One region of the Streptomyces sp. NPDC093071 genome, then DNA from elsewhere that is predicted to be linked to it. Evidence: riboswitches for the same ligand, from Rfam matches in the RefSeq annotation. Region 1 holds a riboswitch; each other region holds the start of a gene.
The links. A riboswitch is a leader RNA that binds a small molecule or an ion and turns the genes downstream of it on or off. The one in region 1 is predicted to bind cobalamin.
Positions count from the first base shown of each region.

Region 1 (3,198 bases):
GCCGTTCACCGAGCAGTTCCAGCGCTATCTGGCGTTCGACCTGGCGACCTCGCTCGGGTGGGACACCGGTCGGGCCGTCACCAACTTCGTCTGCGTGACCCTGGCCGGCCCCGCCGTCCTCACCGTCTTCCGCCGCGCCGCCCGCAAGGCCCGTTTCCAGGCTCCGGTCCGCTTCGCGGGCCGGGGCGACGCGACCGGCTGATTCCCGCTCCATCCCTTCACCGAGAGGAAATCCGTGCGCCAGACCCTGCTACGCCGTGCCGCCGTGACCACCGCGGCCCTCGGCCTCGCCCTCACCACCGCCCCGGCCGCCCAGGCCCACTCCCCCGCCGCGTTCACGAACGCGCCGGTGCGGGTGACCGTCACCGTCCAGGGCCCGGACGGGCTGCTCTTCAAGAAGAAGATCTTCACGTGGGGCCACGACGTCACCACGGCGACCGGCGGCACCCACAAGTGCGACGGCACCAACGGCGGCGCCCACGCCACGAAGGTCCCGACGCCGACGGCCGCCCTGGACCACGCGGCGAAGCGCAACTCCTTCTCGTGGGACGGCACCTGGTACGCGTCCTTCGACGACTACGCGGTGGAGACCGTCAAGGGCGTGAGCGGCGGCGGCTCCGCGTACTGGAACATCTCGGTCAACGGGGTGTCGACGCCGGTCGGCGGCTGCCAGTTCGAGATCGAGAACGGGGACCAGGTGACGTTCACCTGGACGTCCTTCTGACGTTCGCCCTCCCCCGGGGGCCGGCACCGGTGCCGGCCTCCGGGGTCGTCCGTCAGCCGTCCGTGACCAGCGGATAGGGCACGTGGGCGCGCCGGCCGGGGTGGCGGCGCGCGGGTCGTCGAGCGCCACGCCCTCCGCGTAGACGAGCCGGTGGGCGTGGCGGAGTTCGCAGCCGAGGGCGACGGCGAACTCGGCCCGTGCGGCACGGTGTCCGTGGCCGCCCCTGTGGACGGTGCGGGCGACCCGGAAGAACCGCTTGCCGTCGGGCATCTCGGCGACCTGAGTGAGGATGCGGCCGGGCGAGGAGAACGCCTCGTACACCGTCCACAGCGGGCAGGTGCCGCCGAGCCGGGAGAAGTGGAAGTCGGTGGCGGACTGGCGTTTGGAGATGTCGCCGGCGCGGTCCACGCGCAGGAACGAGAAGGGCACGCCCCGGTGGCCGGGCCGCTGGAGCAGCTCCACGTCGTAGCGGACGCCTTCGGCGGCGTCGCGGAAGGCCGTGTACGGCAGGAGCAGCGCGCCCGCGAAGTAGGTGGCGAGTCCGATGCGGGCGAGGCCGGTGGCCCGTGCGGAGGAGAACGCGGCCGGGCGGATCGCCTCGTCGATCGGGTCGCCCCGTTCGAGCAGGGCGAGCTGGGTGGCGAGCCGGAAGGCGCGCTGTCCGTCGCTGAGCCAGGGCGACAGGAACAGCAGGCCCCGGGCGGCGTCGTGGTGGTGGCCGCCGACCACCGCCGCCGGCGCGGGCCGACTCCGGTCCGACACGCGCCATCGGCGGGATGAGGGGGTGGACTTACTAGGACGTCCAACTATATGTTCGTGGCACAAGGTCCGCGGTGCAGGGAAGCCGGTGTGAATCCGGCACGGTCCCGCCACTGTGACCGGGGAGCGTGCCGCCGTCCACACGTCACTGACGAGGTCTGTCGGGAAGACGGGCGGCACGCGGAGATCCGGGAGTCAGGATACCGGCCGCGGAACGTTCCGTGTTGTCCACGAGGATGGAGCAGACACGCATGGCACCGGTCCGTACCCACGACCCTGGTGATCCGGCGGAGCGAGCGGCGACCCCCGCTCTCACCTAGCTCTTCGGCGGCCCCGCGCCGCCCCGTCCCACGGCGTTCCCCCTCGGCGCACCCACCCGGTGCGACCGGCGGTCCGCCGTGCCATCCCCGGATCCGACCTGACGAGAGCAGGCCCCCATGGTCCGTGAACTCACCCATTTCATCGGCGGCAAGCACACCGCCGGCACGTCGGGCCTCTTCGGCGACGTGTACGACCCCAACACCGGCACCGTCCGGGCCCGCGTCCCGCTCGCGGGCCGTGCCGACACCGAGCACGCGATCGCGGACGCGGTCGCCGCCCAGCGCGAGTGGGGCGCGTGGAACCCGCAGCGGCGGGCCCGCGTGCTGCTGCGGTTCCTCCAGCTCGTCGAGGACGAACGCGACGCGCTGGCGCGGCTGTTGTCGGCCGAGCACGGCAAGACCGTCGCAGACGCGCACGGCGACCTGCAACGCGGCCTGGAGGTCGTGGAGTTCGCCGCGGGCATCCCCCACCTGCTCAAGGGGGAGTTCACCGACAACGCCGGAACGGGCATCGACGTGCACTCCCTGCGCAGCCCGCTCGGCGTCGTCGCCGGCATCACCCCGTTCAACTTCCCCGCGATGATTCCGCTGTGGCAGGCCGCGCCCGCCCTGGCCTGCGGGAACGCCTTCGTCCTCAAGCCGTCCGAACGCGATCCCTCCGTGCCGCTGCGGCTCGCGGAGCTGTTCCTGGAGGCGGGGCTCCCGGCCGGTGTCCTCAACGTCGTCAACGGCGGCGAGGAGGCCGTCACCACCCTCCTCGAAGACCCCAGGGTGCAGGCCCTCGGCTTCGTCGGGTCCACCCCGATCGCCGCGCACATCTACGCGACGGCCGCCGCCCACGGCAAGCGCGCCCAGTGCTTCGGCGGCGCCAAGAACCACATGATCGTGATGCCCGACGCCGACCTCGACCAGGCCGTCGACGCCCTGGTGGGGGCCGGTTACGGCTCGGCGGGCGAGCGCTGCATGGCGATCTCCGTCGCCGTGCCGGTCGGCGAGGAGACCGCCGACCGGCTGGTGGCCGCGCTCAAGGAGCGCGTCGCCGCCCTCCGGATCGGCCGCTCCGACGACCCGGAGGCCGACTTCGGGCCGCTGGTGAGCCGGGACGCCCTGGAGCGGGTCACCCGCTACGTCGACATCGGCGTGGAGGAGGGGGCCGAACTCGTCGTCGACGGACGCGGCTTCACCCTCCCCGGCCACGAGGACGGCTTCTTCGCGGGGGCCACGCTCTTCGACCGGGTCACCCCGGAGATGCGCATCCACCGCGAGGAGATCTTCGGCCCGGTGCTGTGCGTTGTGCGCGCCGCCGACTTCGAGGAGGCGCTGCGGCTGCCCAGCGAGCACGCTTACGGGAACGGCGTCGCCGTCTTCACCCGGGACGGCGACACCGCCCGCGAG
Region 1 is NZ_JBIVPH010000002.1:379,616-382,813, forward strand. It holds gene ACIQD7_RS07540 (ECF transporter S component) at 1-202, shown strand, start outside; gene ACIQD7_RS07545 (DUF4430 domain-containing protein) at 236-724, shown strand; partial or broken gene ACIQD7_RS07550 (short-chain fatty acyl-CoA regulator family protein) at 689-1,444, opposite strand; cobalamin riboswitch at 1,525-1,710, shown strand; gene ACIQD7_RS07555 (CoA-acylating methylmalonate-semialdehyde dehydrogenase) at 1,921-3,198, shown strand, end outside.

Region 2 (3,198 bases), on a different contig from region 1:
GGCCTCGGTGCGGGCCCGCACGGCCGGGTTCCGGGTGAGGGGGGAGTTCGCGCGGGAGGCGAGGGCGGCGCGGTTGGCGGCCAGCTCGCCCGCGATGGCGTGGGTGCCCCGGGACAGGCCCTCGGCCAGCGTCGTGATCTCGATGGTCTTCTGCTTCGCGAAGGAGAGCCAGCGCAGGATCTGCGGGTCGACGTCCTTCTCGGCCGCGGCGTCGAGCGGCACGTGGAGCAGGGAGCAGGAGGTGGAGACGTCGACCCGGTCGGCGAGGCCGAGCAGGGTGCCGAGGACGGCCAGGGACTTCTCCAGGTCGTTGACCCAGATGTTGCGTCCGTCGACCACCCCGGCGACGAGCCGCTTGCCGGGCAGGCCGCCGACGGCGGCCAGGGCGTCCAGGTTGGCCGCCGCCGGGCCGGTGAAGTCGAGCGCGAGGCCCTCGACCGGGGCCTTGGCCAGGACGGGCAGGGCGTCGCCGAGCCGGTCGAAGTACGAGGCGACGAGCAGCTTCGGCCGGTCGGTGAGCGCGCCGAGGTCGCGGTAGGCGCGCGCGGCGGCGTTCAGGTCGGCCGGGGTCCGGTCCTGCACCAGCGCGGGCTCGTCGAGCTGCACCCACGCGGCACCGGCCGCCCTCAGGTCGGCGAGGACCTCCGCGTACACCGGCAGGAGCCGGTCGAGCAGGGTCAGCGGGTCGAAGTCGGCCGCCACGCCCGGCGCGGGCTTGGCGAGCAGCAGGTAGGTGACGGGCCCGACCAGGACCGGGCGGGCGGTCAGCCCCAGGGCGAGGGCCTCCTCCAGCTCCGCGACCTGCTTGGCGGAGTCGGCGGTGAAGACGGTGTCGGGGCCCAGCTCCGGCACCAGGTAGTGGTAGTTGGTGTCGAACCACTTCGTCATCTCCAGCGGGGCGACGTCCTGCGTGCCGCGCGCCATGGCGAAGTAGCCGTCCAGGGCGTCGGCCGCGACGGCCTCGCGGTGCCGCGCGGGGATCGCGCCCACCATGACGGTGGTGTCCAGGACGTGGTCGTAGTACGAGAAGTCGCCGGTCGGCACCTCGTGGACGCCGCCCTCGGCCAGCTGCTTCCAGTTCGTTCGGCGCAGTTCGGCGGCGGTGGACCGGAGGGCGTCGGCGGTGACGCGGCCCTTCCAGTAGCCCTCGATCGCCTTCTTCAGCTCCCGGTCACGGCCCTGACGGGGGTAGCCGTACACGGTGGCCCGTGCTGCCGCGGCTGCGGACTTCGTGGTCACGGAGATCTCCTTCGCGAGATGAATCCCTGAGGTCCCGGCGACGGGACGGGGGCGCGAAGGGGCGACGGACCGGGCGGTACGGGCACGCGCGGCGGGGCGCGGTCGTCCGCCTGGTATGTGCGCCGACCCGCCCTCGAGGTCACCGGGATGTCCGCGCGCGGAATCGTCCGCGTGCGGGCAACGGGCAGGTCTTCGGACTCGCGGGCACGTCCTCACGAGGAGGTGTTCCTACTGGCCGTCGCTTCCCAGACCCGTCCCGGGCCCAGTGCGTATGACGGCGGTCGTTCCCGCTCACCGCTGCGGGGCAGTCCCGGATTCCCACCGGGTTCCCTCTTACGACGCATCCCGCCTGGCGGACGGGGCGAACCAGCTGCCGGGCCAGCCTACGGGGTCCGTTCCGGGACCGGGGACGGGTATCTCGCCATTCGGACGAGAAGGTGAGACGGACGGGTGAACGGGCGGGGTGGGCGTATGGGCGTACGGGCCTGGGTGGGCGTACGGGCATACGGGCACGGCGGGCATACGGGCACGGGTGTGCGTACGGGCCCGGCGGCACGGCAGCGGGGCCGGGGACGGCACCACCCGTCCCCGGCCCCTCGCCGTACCGCCGCCGGGTCCTCTCTCGGGACCCTCCACCGGATCCCTCCCCGGCGGCGGGTGCCGGCCCCCTCAGGCCGGCCGTCCGGGCGTCTCCGCCCGGTCGTACGTGTGGAACCCCCGGCCGGTCTTCCGGCCGAGCAGCCCCGCCTCCACCATCCGCAGGAGCAGCGGGGGAGGGGCGTACAGGGGCTCCTTGAACTCCTCGTACAGCGAGTCCGCGATGGAGGCGACCGTGTCGAGCCCGATCAGGTCCGCGAGCCGCAGCGGCCCCATCGGGTGGGCGCAGCCCAGCTCCATGCCCCGGTCGACGTCCGTGGTGGACGCGAAGCCCGACTCCGTCATCCGGATCGCGGACAACAGGTACGGGACGAGCAGGGCGTTGACGACGAACCCGGCCCGGTCGCGGGAGCCGATGGCGGTCTTGCCCAGGGTCCCGGTCGCGAAGGACGTCACCGCGGCCGCCGTCTCCGCCGAGGTGTGGAGGGTCGTGACGATCTCCACGAGCGGCAGCACGGGCACGGGGTTGAAGAAGTGCAGCCCCACGACCCGGTCGGCGTGCTCGGTGGCCATGGCGAGCCGCATGACCGGCAGGGACGAGGTGTTGGTGGCGAGGACCGCCGCCGGATCGGTGACGATCTTGTCGAGCGCGGCGAACACCCCGGTCTTGACGGCGGGGTCCTCGACGACCGCCTCGACGACGAGCTGCCGGTCCGCGAGGTCGGACAGTTCGGCGGTGGCCGTGATCCGGGCGAGCGCCGCCTCGGCGGAGGGGCGGTCCAGCTTGCCGCGCTGGACGGCCCGTTCGAGGGAGACGGCGACGCGCTCGCGCGCGGCCCGCGCTGCCCTGCCGTCCGCCTCGCAGATCACGGTGGAGAGCCCGGCCCGCGCGCACACCTCGGCGATGCCCGCGCCCATCTGGCCGCCGCCCACGACGCCCACGCGCCGGATGCCGCTCACGCCGGCACCTCGGTGGCCGTGACGGTCCGGACGAGGTGGCGCGAGTACGCCTCCGGGGTGAAGAAGAGCGGCAGTTCGGCGGCGAGCGCGGTGCTCTCGAAGAGCTCCCGCACCTCGTCGAGCGCCGCCCACGGGAACTCGGCGCCGAGCGCGTCCAGTTCCCGATCGAGCAGCTCCAGGACGGTGTCGCGCTCCAGGACCCGGCGCCGGAGCCACTGCCAGATCTGGACGCGGGCGATCTCGGCGGTCGCGGCGTCCTCCACCAGGCCGTCCAGGGCGACGGAGCCCCGGCCCCGGATCCAGGTGTCGTAGTAGCGGAGCACCACGGCGATGTTGGTGCGGACCCCCTCCTCGGTCGGCGGGCCGCCGATCCGCCGCACCGCGAGCAGGTCCCCGGCGGTC
Region 2 is NZ_JBIVPH010000001.1:794,365-797,562, reverse strand. It holds gene metE (5-methyltetrahydropteroyltriglutamate--homocysteine S-methyltransferase) at 1-1,239, opposite strand, end outside; cobalamin riboswitch at 1,426-1,575, opposite strand; gene ACIQD7_RS03280 (3-hydroxybutyryl-CoA dehydrogenase) at 1,909-2,796, opposite strand; gene aceB (malate synthase A) at 2,793-3,198, opposite strand, start outside.
Region 2: another riboswitch for cobalamin. It lies ahead of metE (5-methyltetrahydropteroyltriglutamate--homocysteine S-methyltransferase); the one in region 1 lies ahead of ACIQD7_RS07555 (CoA-acylating methylmalonate-semialdehyde dehydrogenase).

Region 3 (3,198 bases), on a different contig from region 1:
GCGATCGGCATCGGCGCGCTCGTCCCGGCCGCGATCATGTCGATCGCCGCCGCCAACCTCTTCACCAGGAACATTTACAAGGACTTCATCAAGAAGGACGCGACCCCGGCGCAGGAGACCAAGGTCTCCAAGATCGTCTCGCTCCTGGTGAAGGTCGGCGCCCTGGCCTTCGTCCTCACCATGGACAAGACGGTCGCGATCAACTTCCAGCTGCTCGGCGGCATCTGGATCCTGCAGACCTTCCCGGCGCTGGTCGGCGGCCTGTTCACCCGCTGGTTCCACCGCTGGGCGCTGCTCGCCGGCTGGGCCGTCGGCATGGTCTACGGCACGGCCGCCGCGTACGGCGTCGCCAGCCCGACCCAGAAGCACTTCGGCGGCTCCTCCGCCGAGATCCCGGGCATCGGCGAGATCGGCTACATCGGCCTCACCGCCTTCGTGCTCAACGTCCTGGTCACCGTCGTCCTCACCTTCGTCCTCAAGGCCGTCAAGGCCCCCGAGGGCATCGACGAGACCTCCCCGTCGGACTACACGGCCGACGCCGGCGACCCGGGCGTGAAGACCGAGATGGAGAAGGTCACCGTCCCCACGCACTGACCCACCGGCGCCAAGGGCCCGGGACCTCCGCCAGGAGGCCCCGGGCCCCGTCGCGTTCCCGGCGGGCACACTTTCCCCCATGGACTTCACGATCAGGGCGGTACGGCCCGAGGAGTACGAGGTGCTCGGCGAGCTGACCGGGCGCACCTATCTGGACGACGGGCTGCTGGCGCACGGGGCGGACGACTCCTACCTGGCGGTGCTGCGGGACACGGCGCGGCGGGCCCGCGAGAGCGAGGTCCTCGTCGCGGAGGACACCGGGGACGCGGCGGGGCGGATCGTCGGCGGGGTGACCTTCGCCCCCGGCGGCACCCCATGGGCCGACATCGCCGTGGCCGGGGAGGCCGAGTTCCGGATGCTCGCGGTCGCCCGGGAGGCCCGCGGCCGGGGCGTCGGGGAGGCACTCGTACGGGCCTGTGTCGACCGCGCGAGGGCCCTTCCGGGGTGTGCCAGGATCGTGCTCTCCACGGGCGCCGAGATGGTCGCGGCGCACCGGATCTACGAGCGCATGGGCTTCGTCCGCACCCCGCACCGGGACTGGGAGCCGATCCCCGATCACTCTCTGCGCACCTACTCCCTGGACTTCTGAACTCGCGTCACGTCCCAGGGGCGACACAACATGTGGGGGGTTCCGCGAGCGGCGCCCCCCACATGTATGCTCGTCCTCGCTGTCGACGCAGGGGAATCCGGCGCGAATCCGGAACTGTCCCGCAACGGTGTACTTCGTGCGGTTTCGTCCGGGGTGAGTCCGAACACCTGCCGACAGTGCGCCCGGTCCTTCCGTTCCGGGTGTCACAGACGTCCGGGCCTCGCGGAGTGGGCCGGTGGACGCGGTGCGTCGTGCGTGGACGCCCGCCCGTCCGCCCTTTCCCCCGCCGAGGCCCCGAGCCGAGCGAGGGAGAGCCCCCACGTGACCATCGCGCCCGCCGATCCGGCTTCGGCCGAGGCTTCCGCGGTCGAGAGCGACGGCCCCGGGACCGTACTGCTGCGGACCCTGACCGACCTCACCGCCGATCTCCCCGACACCGACCCCGGCCGGGTCGCCGCCGCCGCGCTCCGCGGCCGCAGCGCCGCCGCGGACGAGGCGGAGCTGCGCGAGCTGGCCACCGAGGCGGCCGCCGGCCTGATCGCCGAGGACCCGGCGTACTCCCGGCTCGCCGCCCGGCTCCTCACCATCACCATCGCGGACGAGGCCGCCTCCCAGGGCTCGGTGAACTTCTCCTCCTCGGTCGCCGTCGGCCACCGCGAGGGCCTGATCGCCGACCGCACCGCCGAGTTCGTCGCGCTGCACGCCGACCGCCTCGACGCCACGATCGACCGGGCCGGCGACGACCGCTTCGGCTACTTCGGCCTGCGCACCCTCTACTCGCGCTACCTGCTGCGCCACCCGATCACCCGCAAGGTGATCGAGACCCCGCAGCACTTCATGCTGCGCGTCGCCTGCGGCCTGGCCGAGGACGAGAGCGTCCGCGCGCTCGACGAGGTGGCCGCGCTGTACGGCCTGATGAGCCGCCTGGACTACCTGCCGTCCTCCCCCACGCTCTTCAACTCCGGCACCCGCCACCCGCAGATGTCCTCCTGCTACCTCCTGGACTCCCCGCAGGACGAGCTGGACTCCATCTACGACCGCTACCACCAGGTCGCGCGCCTCTCGAAGCACGCGGGCGGCATCGGCCTCTCGTACTCCCGCATCCGCGCCCGCGGTTCGCTGATCCGCGGCACCAACGGGCACTCCAACGGCATCGTGCCGTTCCTGAAGACCCTCGACGCCTCCGTCGCCGCCGTGAACCAGGGCGGCCGCCGCAAGGGCGCCGCCGCCGTCTACCTGGAGACCTGGCACGCGGACATCGAGGAGTTCCTGGAGCTCCGCGACAACACGGGCGAGGACCAGCGCCGCACGCACAACCTGAACCTGGCGCACTGGATCCCGGACGAGTTCATGCGCCGCGTGAACGCCGACGCCGAGTGGTCGCTGTTCTCCCCCTCGGACGTGCCCGAGCTGGTCGACCTGTGGGGCGAGGAGTTCGACGCCGCCTACCGCAAGGCCGAGGCGGCCGGCCTGGCCCGCAAGACGATGCCGGCCCGCGACCTGTACGGCCGGATGATGCGGACCCTGGCCCAGACCGGCAACGGCTGGATGACCTTCAAGGACGCCTCGAACCGGACGGCCAACCAGACCGCCGAGCCCGGCCACACCGTCCACTCCTCGAACCTCTGCACGGAGATCCTGGAGGTCACCGACGACGGCGAGACCGCGGTCTGCAACCTGGGCTCGGTCAACCTCGGCGCGTTCGTGGTCGGTTCGGACATCGACTGGGAGCGCCTGGACGCGACCGTCCGCACGGCCGTCACCTTCCTCGACCGGGTCGTCGACATCAACTTCTACCCGACCGAGCAGGCGGGCCGCTCCAACTCCCGCTGGCGTCCGGTCGGCCTGGGCGCCATGGGCCTCCAGGACGTCTTCTTCCAGCTGAAGCTGCCCTTCGACTCCCCCGAGGCGCGGGCGCTCTCCACCCGGATCGCCGAGCGGATCATGCTCGCCGCGTACGAGGCCTCCGCCGACCTCGCCGAGCGCAACGGCCCGCTCCCGGCCTGGGAGAAGAC
Region 3 is NZ_JBIVPH010000009.1:102,890-106,087, forward strand. It holds gene mctP (monocarboxylate uptake permease MctP) at 1-594, shown strand, start outside; gene ACIQD7_RS27410 (GNAT family N-acetyltransferase) at 674-1,183, shown strand; cobalamin riboswitch at 1,233-1,373, shown strand; gene ACIQD7_RS27415 (ribonucleoside-diphosphate reductase subunit alpha) at 1,505-3,198, shown strand, end outside.
Region 3: another riboswitch for cobalamin. It lies ahead of ACIQD7_RS27415 (ribonucleoside-diphosphate reductase subunit alpha); the one in region 1 lies ahead of ACIQD7_RS07555 (CoA-acylating methylmalonate-semialdehyde dehydrogenase).

Region 4 (3,198 bases), on a different contig from region 1:
CGGCGGCCGTCATCACCACGAAGGAGGTGAGGGCGGAGAAGAGCTGCATGGCGGCGACGCCGGAGAGGACCACGCGGTCCGTGGAGCCGCCGAGGGTGTGGCTGAGCAGCAGCACCAGCGCGAAGGAGCAGACCGCGCCGAGGAACGCCCCGCCGGTGACGGAGAGGAGTCCTCCGCCGATCCCGAGGACGACGACCGCGACCGCGCCGGTCGAGGCGCCGGAGGAGACGCCCAGGACGAAGGGGTCGGCGAGCGGGTTGCGCAGCAGCGACTGCATCACCGCGCCGCACAGGGCGAGCCCGGCGCCGCAGACGGCGGCCAGGAGGGTACGGGGAAGGCGCAGGTCCCACACGATGCCGTCCCGGATCGGGGAGAGCGCCGGGGCGCCGCCCCCGAGGTGGGCGGCGACCGTCGCCCACACGTCGGCGACGCCGATGCGGGCCGGGCCGATGGTGATGGCCACGGCCACCGACGCGGCCAGGAGCGCGAGTCCGGCCGCCGTCCACAGCAGGGCCGCCGCTCCCGCGCGCACCGGGGACGGCTTGGCGGCGGTGGGCGTCACTGGGCGAGACCGTACGAGCGGAGCGCGGCCGCCACCTTCTCGACGGCCTCGACCGTGCGGATCGTGGGGTTGAGCGCCTGGCCGCTGAGCAGCACGTACCGCTTGTTCCTGACCGCCGTCATGCTGCGGGTGACCGGGTCGGACTCCAGGAACTCGATCTTCTTGGCGGCGCTCTCGGCCGACTGCGAGCGGCGGGTGAGGTCGCCGATGACGAGGACGTCGGGGTCGCGGTCGGCGACGGTCTCCCAGTTGATCTGGGGCCACTCCTCCTTGGTGTCGTCGAAGACGTTCTTCGCGCCCAGCTCGCGGGAGACGATGCCGGGGGCTCCGCAGCAGCCCGCCATGTAGGGCGCCTCGGCGTTGGCGAACCAGTAGAGGACCGTGGCGTCCTTGAAATCCCCGCCCGAAGCGGCCTTCGTCACGCGGGCCCTCAGCTCCGCGACGAGCTTCTCGCCGCGCTCCGGGACGGCGAAGATCCGGGCCAGGTCGCGGATCTCGCCGTAGACCGTCTCCATGGTGAGCGGCCGGACGCGGACGCCGTCCCCGTCGCCGCTGTTGTCCTTGCCGACGCAGTCGGTGGGCGAGAGGTACGTGGGGACGCCGAGCTCCTCGAACCGCTCGCGGGTCGCCACGCCGCCCTTGCCGAGGGTGTACGTGAAGGAGGCGGCGGCGAAGTCGGGCTCGGCGTCGAGGACCTTCTCGAAGGAGGGGTAGCGGTCGGCGAGGCGCGGGACCTTGGCGTTCTCCTTCTCCAGGCCCTTGAGGACGGGGTCCGTCCAGGTGCCGGTGCCCACCATGCGGTCGGCGAGGCCGAGGGAGAGCATGATCTCCGCCGCGCCCTGGTCGAGGGCGACGGCCCGCTCCGGCGCGCGCTCGACGCGGACGGGCCGTCCGCAGTTGTCGTCGAGGACGACGGGGTATCCCGTCTTCGCCTTCCCAGCGCCGCCGGCGGGCCGGTCGGGGGCGGGGGTGGTCACCGTGCCGCAGCCGGTCGCGGTCAGGAGCAGGACTCCGGCGAGGAACGGCACGGCGGAGCGGACGGGGTGTGCGAGCGGCACGGGGCTTCCTTCTGCGGCCACGGCTCATACGCGGAGCCTGTCGTACGGTGCTCCCCGGGCGCGCGTGTGCCGCCGGGGCCGCCAGCAGGTCTTCGGACTCGGGGTCGGCCGGACGGGGCGCCTTCCCGGGCCGTCGTCGCCGCCCAGTGGCCGATGCTCCGCCCGTCACCCTCACCGCTGCGCGTCAGTTCCGGTCTCGCACCGGATTCCCTGACCCGTGCACCCACCCGTTCGGGTGCGTACAAAGGTGCGACTGGCCTCGGCACAGTACCACCGGCCCGGGGGCGTGCCCCGGGGCGCGGGGGCGTCAGACGCGCAGCTCCTTGGCCTCGAAGCGGCCGTCCCCGAGGACCAGGACGAAGGAGACCTGCTGCCCCTCCGAGACGGTCCGGCTCTCGTCCTCGATGTCCTCCGCGCTGAACCAGACCTGGTCCTCGGAGCCGACGGGGACGACGAACCCGTATCCCCCGAGACGGTTGAAGGAATGCACGAATCCCTTGCTCCTGCCCTCCACGGCGGCCTCCTCCTCGGCGTCGGGGACGCGGGCGAGGGGTGTCCCGGCCGGGTCCGGCCGTGTCCGCGTCTCAGGGGAGGTGTACCCCGCCGGCCCGCGCTTCGCCCGTCGGGACCGGTCGGCGCCCGCCGGACCTCTTCGCCCGGCGGGGCGGGTGCGAGCACCCCCGGCGATCTCGTAGAATATTCAACAGAGGTCCGGTGCCGAAGATCCCCCGTGTTCGGCACCGGGCCTCGTCGTGCGTCCGGCGCGGGACGGGGCCGTCTCAGGCGCCGCCGGGGTAGGCGATCCTCGTGGTGATCCTGGCGATGCGCGCCGCCGTCTCCGAGGGGGAGGCCACCGGCTGGACGATGTGGCTGACGGTGAGCCGCACGACCGTCTCGACGGCGAGGCCGCGGGACTCCTCGTCCACGTCGGGCCAGGCCTCGGTCGCGTACGCGTCGAGCATCGCCATCGCCGTGCCGAAGACCGGCTCCGCGCGGGTGGTGAGGTAGGCGAGGAGGTCGTCCTCGCCGCCCCGCGCCGCGACCAGGACGCTCTTGATGAGCGGGTTGTCCACGGTCTGCTGGAGCGTGTAGCCGACGCCGGCCGCCGCGGCCGCCTCCAACTCCCCTCGATGCGCGTCGAGTTCGCGCTCGATGCCGATCAGGAAGCCCTCCAGCTCGCGCTGGACCAGGGCGTTGCCGATGGCCTCCTTCGCGCCGAACTCGTTGTAGAGGGTCTGGCGGCTGATGCCGGCGGCCCGTGCGATGGAGGTCATGCGCAGCCCGCTCCACCCCTCGGCGGCGACGAGGCGGTAGGCGGCGTCGAGCACCTGCTCGCGCAGCAGGGACCGGACGCTCTCGCGGAAACGTGTCATCGTGCCCCCACTTTATCCACCGGGAACCGCCCCGAGGAGGGGTGCGGAAGGGGTCTCCGACGCCCCTCCCCGCACGGGTTCAGAGCGCGGTGCCGCCTGTCACGTCCACGTACTGGCCGGTGATCCAGCGGGCGTCGTCGGAGGCGAGGAAGGCGACCACGTCCGCCACGTCGGCGGGGGTCCCGATCCGGTTGAAGACCGAGAG
Region 4 is NZ_JBIVPH010000001.1:801,379-804,576, forward strand. It holds gene ACIQD7_RS03300 (FecCD family ABC transporter permease) at 1-562, opposite strand, end outside; gene ACIQD7_RS03305 (ABC transporter substrate-binding protein) at 559-1,620, opposite strand; cobalamin riboswitch at 1,707-1,832, opposite strand; gene ACIQD7_RS03310 (cold-shock protein) at 1,928-2,110, opposite strand; gene ACIQD7_RS03315 (TetR family transcriptional regulator) at 2,400-2,993, opposite strand; gene ACIQD7_RS03320 (SDR family NAD(P)-dependent oxidoreductase) at 3,073-3,198, opposite strand, start outside.
Region 4: another riboswitch for cobalamin. It lies ahead of ACIQD7_RS03305 (ABC transporter substrate-binding protein); the one in region 1 lies ahead of ACIQD7_RS07555 (CoA-acylating methylmalonate-semialdehyde dehydrogenase).